One region of the Aeribacillus sp. FSL K6-3256 genome, then DNA from elsewhere that is predicted to be linked to it. Evidence: a T-box and tRNA genes for the amino acid it is inferred to sense, from the RefSeq annotation. Region 1 holds a T-box; the other holds one or more tRNA genes.
The links. The T-box of region 1 lies ahead of pheS (phenylalanine--tRNA ligase subunit alpha). A T-box ahead of a tRNA ligase gene usually reads a tRNA of that ligase, here a tRNA-Phe.

Region 1 (3,375 bases):
TAACACGCCTAACCCTGGAAGCATTTTTTCTTCCTTGCTATTGATGGCATCAACGATCGTTTCTCTCAGCTCGTCTTTTGAATTTTGCGATATGTTGGCAATGACTGCATTGCGCAAATCAAAATTCATATCCTTCACCTCGTTTTTCTTCATTCTTCTTTATTTTTTCTTTTGTTTTCTATAATATGTATATGAAATGAACTATCAGTTGAAGGAGACACCATCATTGAAACGGATTGCGTCAACTAAAAATGAAAGAGTAAAAGAATGGAAAAAGCTGCAATCAAGAAAAAAACGGGAAGAGCGCAGGCTGTTTTTAATTGAAGGCTTGCATTTAATCGAGGAAGCTCTCAAATATAAATCAATTGTTCAAGAGTTAATTGTTTTAGAAGGAGCGAAGCTGCCAAATCATTTTTTCGAAGGTACTATTCCGACAACGATTGTTTCCAAAGAGGTGTTTTCGCTTCTGTCTGAAACGGATTCCCCGCAAGGTGTCATGGCTGTTTGTAAGCAGCTTAGGTGGGAAATCGATTTGAACGCCAAAAAATGGCTGTTAATAGATGCGGTTCAAGACCCAGGAAATCTCGGTACGATCATTCGTACTGCAGATGCGGCTGGAATGGATGTTGTGATTTTAGGTGAAGGGACGGTTGATTTGTACAATAGTAAAACGATCCGGGCGACACAAGGATCAATTTTTCATTTGCCTGTGGTCAATTCGTCATTAAAACAGATTATAAGCAAATTGAAGGAAGAGGAAATTCCTGTATTTGGAACTTCAACAAAAAATGCTGTTTTCTATAAAGAGATCCCTCCATCTGAAACATTTGCCCTCCTTGTAGGAAATGAGGGAAATGGGGTCTCAAAAGAGCTGCTGGATATGACGGATCAAAATTTACACATTCCGATTTATGGAAAAGCGGAGTCATTAAATGTTGCCGTTGCTTCAGCTATTTTCATGTACCATCTTCGCAAATAATGTTGCGCCTTTAATTTCTTTTTTTTATAATTAAAAGCAATTGAATAAAGGAATAACGATGACGGAGAAGAGTAGTTTGCAGGTCGCCATTTAGGGAGAAAATGCCGTAGACTGGAAGCATTTTTATGGTAGAGGCAAACGAATTCACCTCCAGAGTTGACGCCAGGACCATGCGGAAGCATGTAAAGGCGCTCCGGCTGTGCCGTTATGATAATGAAGTGAACAAAGATTCTTTCTTTGTTAATAAGGGTGGTACCGCGAAATTCAACTCGTCCCTTTTTTGGGATGGGTTTTTTTATTTATTTTAAAAAAAGGAGGAATTTACATGCAGGAAGAATTAACAAAGCTTCGCGATGAAGCGTTGCAAAAGGTACGGGAAGCAACGGATTTAAAACAATTGCAAAATATTCGCGTTCAATATCTTGGAAAAAAAGGACCGATTACCGAAGTTCTTCGCGGAATGGGAAAGCTTTCGAAAGAAGAACGGCCGAAAATAGGTGCGTTAGCAAATGAAATTCGGGAAGTGATTGCCGGGGAAATAACAAGTAAGCAAGAACAACTCGAAAAAGCAGAAATCGAGAAAAAATTACAGCAAGAAACGATTGACGTTACCCTTCCAGGTAGACCAGTTCGAACAGGAAACCATCATCCTCTCCAAGCGGTCATTGAAGAAATTGAAGATTTGTTTATCGGCATGGGATACACAGTAGAGGAAGGTCCAGAAGTTGAAACAGATTATTACAATTTTGAAGCGCTCAATTTGCCGAAAGGCCATCCGGCAAGGGATATGCAAGATTCCTTTTACATAACTGATGAAATTTTGCTGCGCACACACACATCTCCAGTTCAGGCGAGAACGCTAGAAAAATATAAAGGGAAAGGTCCTGTAAAAATCATTTGTCCAGGGAAAGTATACAGACGTGATACAGATGATGCAACGCACTCCCATCAATTTACGCAAATTGAAGGGCTCGTTGTGGATGAAAACATTCGCATGAGCGATTTAAAAGGAACGCTCGAAGTGTTTGCGAAAAAACTGTTCGGTGAAGACAGGCAAATTCGTCTGCGTCCGAGCTTTTTCCCGTTTACTGAACCGTCGGTGGAAGTCGATGTATCCTGTTTTAAATGCTCCATGAAAGGCTGTCATGTATGTAAAGGAACAGGCTGGATTGAAATTTTAGGAGCAGGGATGGTTCATCCAAACGTTTTGGAAATGGCGGGATTCGATTCGAAAAAATACCGTGGTTTTGCATTTGGAATGGGACCGGAACGGATTGCCATGTTGAAATATGGAATTGATGATATTCGTCATTTTTATACAAACGATGTGCGTTTTTTGAAACAGTTTAAACAAGCTTAAAAGGAGGTTTTCTCATGTTCGTTTCATACAAATGGCTCTCTGAATATGTTGATCTAGACATTTCCCCTGAGGAGCTGGCTGAAAAAATAACGAAGAGCGGCATTGAAGTTGAAAATGTTCAAGCTGTTAATGAAGGAATAAAAGATGTTGTAGTTGGACAGGTGCTTGAAAAAGAACAGCATCCAAATGCAGAAAAATTAAGCAAATGTTTAGTTGACATCGGAGAAGGAGAACCAGTGCAAATTATATGCGGCGCCCAAAACGTTGAAAAAGGTCAAAAAGTGCCGGTAGCCAAAGTTGGTGCGGTTTTGCCGGGCAATTTCAAAATTAAACGGGCAAAGCTGCGCGGTGAAGAATCTAATGGTATGATTTGTTCTTTGCAAGAGCTGGGCATTGAAGGAAAGCTTGTCCCAAAAGAGTTTTCTGACGGCATTTTTGTTTTCCCTAGTGATGCTGAAGTTGGAAAAAATGCGATTGAACAGCTGTTTATGGACGATTATGTACTTGAATTAGGTCTTACACCAAACCGTTCTGACTGTTTAAGCATGATCGGTGTTGCCTATGAAGTTGCAGCAATTTTAAAGAAAGAGGTTCGAAAGCCGGAAGTTCATTATGAGGCTGCCGAAGAAAAAGCAACTGATTATATTACTGTGAATGTTGAAGCAAAAGAAGATAATCCATTCTATGTAGCTAAAATTATTAAAAATGTCAAAATTGCCCCTTCCCCTTTATGGATGCAAATGCGCTTAATAAAAGCCGGAATCAGACCGCATAACAACGTCGTCGATATTACAAACTATTGTTTATTAGAATACGGCCAGCCGCTTCATGCGTTTGACTATGACCGGTTCGGATCAAAGGAAATACTCGTTCGCCGCGCACATGACGGAGAGACGATCGTGACCCTTGATGATCAAGAACGAAAGCTTACAAGCGATCACCTTGTGATCACAAATGGCAAAGTACCTGTTGCATTAGCTGGTGTAATGGGAGGGGCCGATTCTGAAGTAAGAGACGATACGACGACCGTTTTGCT
Region 2 (3,375 bases), 1.9 Mb from region 1:
AAAAAATTGATGAAGACCGTCTCAAAGCCATACCGACAGCCAAAACATGCAAAGAACATACTCTAGTTCAAACGATTTCTCATGAAAGACCTGTAGAGGAAGAAATACTTGATGCGACTTTTCACGGATCCTCTCAAATCGACCATGAAAATACCGCTGTTACTGAGCCGTATGATTATTTTCAAGATGTTATCGAATACGGAACGTCAGAAACACCGCAAGATGTAAGAACTCCACCGTTATCGTACGGAGATATGTATAATTCCGATGATGAAATTGGATATATTGAAGATATTGAAAACTTCATTTATACAGATATTGAGGGAAAAAACGTAAACGTCTATCCGTCACATGAACATAAACGATATGAAAAAATGCTTGATGAAGAGGATTTAACAGTTTTATGGGGAGATCTTCCATTAACAGAAAAAGAACCATATGCGAAAAATGATTAAAATTACAAGAAGACAAAAAAAGCGTTGCAAACTGCAACGCTTTTTTTGATTTCGAAATGACTCCGCAGGCAGGATTCGAACCTGCGACCGTTCGGTTAACAGCCGAATGCTCTACCACTGAGCTACTGCGGAATATAAAAAAATTTAAGGCATTTTGCCAAATAGAACAGCTTTTGACTGACAATTGCAGCAATGTCAATTGCCCAACTAGGCTGCTTAAAAAATAGCAATGGGCCTGAGTGGACTTGAACCACCGACCTCACGCTTATCAGGCGTGCGCTCTAACCAGCTGAGCTACAAGCCCATATTAAGCGGGTGATGGGAATCGAACCCACGACATCAGCTTGGAAGGCTGAGGTTTTACCACTAAACTACACCCGCGCGAAAATATTTATTTTTCTATTTAAATGATAAACACGCAATTTCCATGCCTCTTCCTCTTCCAGCACTGTTCGAGGATGTAAATGCGTCGAGGCAACTCGCAGATTATTCATTGAAGTGTCGCTCGTGGCTGAGGTTTTACCACTAAACTACACCCGCATAATAAGCTGATGATAGAAATAAATACTTAACTATAGGCAAATGGGGCGACTGATGGGAATCGAACCCACGAATGCCAGAGCCACAATCTGGTGCGTTAACCACTTCGCCACAGTCGCCGCAATTAATAAAACAATGGCTCGGGACGGAATCGAACCGCCGACACAAGGATTTTCAGTCCTTTGCTCTACCGACTGAGCTACCGAGCCGTAAAACTCCGATAAAAAATTATGTACAATCCATCATTAAAGAAAGAATTCATTGACACAACCTGCTGTACTTGAAAAATTCCTCCTACAGCTGTTGAATCAATAATTAATGGCGGTCCCGACGGGAATCGAACCCGCGATCTCCTGCGTGACAGGCAGGCATGTTAACCGCTACACTACGGGACCATTGGTTGCGGGGGCAGGATTTGAACCTGCGACCTTCGGGTTATGAGCCCGACGAGCTACCGGACTGCTCCACCCCGCGATAATAATGACGGAGGAGGAGGGATTCGAACCCCCGCGCGGTTTGACCCGCCTCTCGGTTTTCAAGACCGACCCCTTCAGCCAGACTTGGGTACTCCTCCATATAATAAAGATGGTGGACCTTGCAGGATTCGAACCTGCGACCGGACGGTTATGAGCCGTCTGCTCTGACCAGCTGAGCTAAAGGTCCGAAAAATGGCGGTGGAGGGGATCGAACCCCCGACCTCACGGGTATGAACCGTACGCTCTAGCCAGCTGAGCTACACCGCCAAATTAAATATGGAGCCTAGCGGGATCGAACCGCTGACCTCCTGCGTGCAAAGCAGGCGCTCTCCCAGCTGAGCTAAGGCCCCTTTAAATTCCCTGGTCGGGAAGACAGGATTCGAACCTGCGACCCCATGGTCCCAAACCATGTGCTCTACCAAGCTGAGCTACTTCCCGATATGGCGCGCCCGAGAGGAGTCGAACCCCTAACCTTTTGATCCGTAGTCAAACGCTCTATCCAATTGAGCTACGGGCGCAAATATGGTGCCGAGGACCGGACTTGAACCGGTACGGTAGTCACCTACCGCAGGATTTTAAGTCCTGTGCGTCTGCCAATTCCGCCACCCCGGCAGAGAAAAGCGGAAGACGGGATTCGAACCCGCGACCCCCACCTTGGCAAGGTGGTGTTCTACCACTGAACTACTTCCGCGTATTATGCGGGTGGAGGGACTTGAACCCCCACGCCGTAAGGCGCTAGATCCTAAGTCTAGTGCGTCTGCCAATTCCGCCACACCCGCGTCAAAATGGTGAGCCATGGAGGATTCGAACCTCCGACCCTCTGATTAAAAGTCAGATGCTCTACCGACTGAGCTAATGGCTCATAAAAAATTTTTTTCTCCTAATCCATTTTTCATTTGTCAGATGTCCCTTCCTCTGCCAGTCTTTTCGAGGATGTTGGATGCGTCGGGACAACTCTCTGATTGTTCGTCGAAGCATTGCTCGTTTCTCTGACGACTAATCTAAAAGTTCCTGCTCAATATGCAACACCTTTAATGATGCCGGCGAGAGGAATCGAACCCCCAACCTACTGATTACGATTCAGTTGCTCTGCCAATTGAGCTACACCGGCATGATGAATACAACAATCAATAATCAGTCTTGCTTCATTTGATCGTCGTTCCAATCTTAGAAATCTTGTCCAAGGAAAAGTTCAATTGGTACGATGAAGCAGCATGAAAGACGATATCTCGACCGTGCTTTGCCAATTGAGCTGAATCGATATACTGTATGGTGGAGGATGACGGGATCGAACCGCCGACCCCTTGCTTGTAAGGCAAGTGCTCTCCCAGCTGAGCTAATCCTCCAATTCAAAAATCACCAGAGGACATATGCAAAGTAAATAAAAGTCCATAATTCTTTCAAAACTAGATAACGGTTCCTTCACGAATAGATGCTCTTTCTTGGTTAAGTCCTCGATCGATTAGTATCCGTCAGCTCCACGTGTCACCACGCTTCCACCTCGGACCTATCTACCTCGTCATCTTCAAGGGATCTTACTCGCGTTTAGCGATGGGAAATCTCATCTTGAGGGGGGCTTCACGCTTAGATGCTTTCAGCGCTTATCCCTTCCGCACATAGCTACCCAGCGATGCCCCTGGCGGGACAACTGGTACACCAGCGGTGCGTCCATCCCGGTCCTCTCGTACTAAGGACAGCTCCTCTCAAATTTCCTGCGCCCGCGACGGATAGGGACCGAACTGTCTCACGACGTTCTGAACCCAGCTCGCGTACCGCTTTAATGGGCGAACAGCCCAACCCTTGGGACCGACTACAGCCCCAGGATGCGATGAGCCGACATCGAGGTGCCAAACCTCCCCGTCGATGTGGACTCTTGGGGGAGATCAGCCTGTTATCCCCGGGGT

Region 2: it encodes a tRNA-Phe, which carries the amino acid that the T-box ahead of pheS (phenylalanine--tRNA ligase subunit alpha) is inferred to sense. The anticodon was not compared.

The regions. Positions count from the first base shown of each region.
Region 1 covers NZ_CP150188.1:2,768,081-2,771,455, reverse strand. Annotated here, with positions in the region: gene sspI (small acid-soluble spore protein SspI) at 1-129, opposite strand, end outside; gene NSQ84_RS13345 (RNA methyltransferase) at 227-979, shown strand; T-box leader at 1,029-1,259, shown strand; gene pheS (phenylalanine--tRNA ligase subunit alpha) at 1,305-2,339, shown strand; gene pheT (phenylalanine--tRNA ligase subunit beta) at 2,354-3,375, shown strand, end outside.
Region 2 covers NZ_CP150188.1:913,984-917,358, reverse strand. Annotated here, with positions in the region: gene NSQ84_RS04510 (TraR/DksA C4-type zinc finger protein) at 1-455, shown strand, start outside; tRNA gene NSQ84_RS04505 (tRNA-Asn) at 516-587, opposite strand; tRNA gene NSQ84_RS04500 (tRNA-Ile) at 686-759, opposite strand; tRNA gene NSQ84_RS04495 (tRNA-Gly) at 766-836, opposite strand; tRNA gene NSQ84_RS04490 (tRNA-His) at 1,039-1,114, opposite strand; tRNA gene NSQ84_RS04485 (tRNA-Phe) at 1,132-1,204, opposite strand; tRNA gene NSQ84_RS04480 (tRNA-Asp) at 1,315-1,390, opposite strand; tRNA gene NSQ84_RS04475 (tRNA-Met) at 1,393-1,469, opposite strand; tRNA gene NSQ84_RS04470 (tRNA-Ser) at 1,480-1,569, opposite strand; tRNA gene NSQ84_RS04465 (tRNA-Ile) at 1,582-1,658, opposite strand; tRNA gene NSQ84_RS04460 (tRNA-Met) at 1,665-1,738, opposite strand; tRNA gene NSQ84_RS04455 (tRNA-Ala) at 1,749-1,821, opposite strand; tRNA gene NSQ84_RS04450 (tRNA-Pro) at 1,833-1,909, opposite strand; tRNA gene NSQ84_RS04445 (tRNA-Arg) at 1,913-1,989, opposite strand; tRNA gene NSQ84_RS04440 (tRNA-Leu) at 1,995-2,083, opposite strand; tRNA gene NSQ84_RS04435 (tRNA-Gly) at 2,091-2,162, opposite strand; tRNA gene NSQ84_RS04430 (tRNA-Leu) at 2,169-2,250, opposite strand; tRNA gene NSQ84_RS04425 (tRNA-Lys) at 2,258-2,333, opposite strand; tRNA gene NSQ84_RS04420 (tRNA-Thr) at 2,510-2,582, opposite strand; tRNA gene NSQ84_RS04415 (tRNA-Val) at 2,742-2,817, opposite strand; rRNA gene NSQ84_RS04410 (23S ribosomal RNA) at 2,914-3,375, opposite strand, start outside.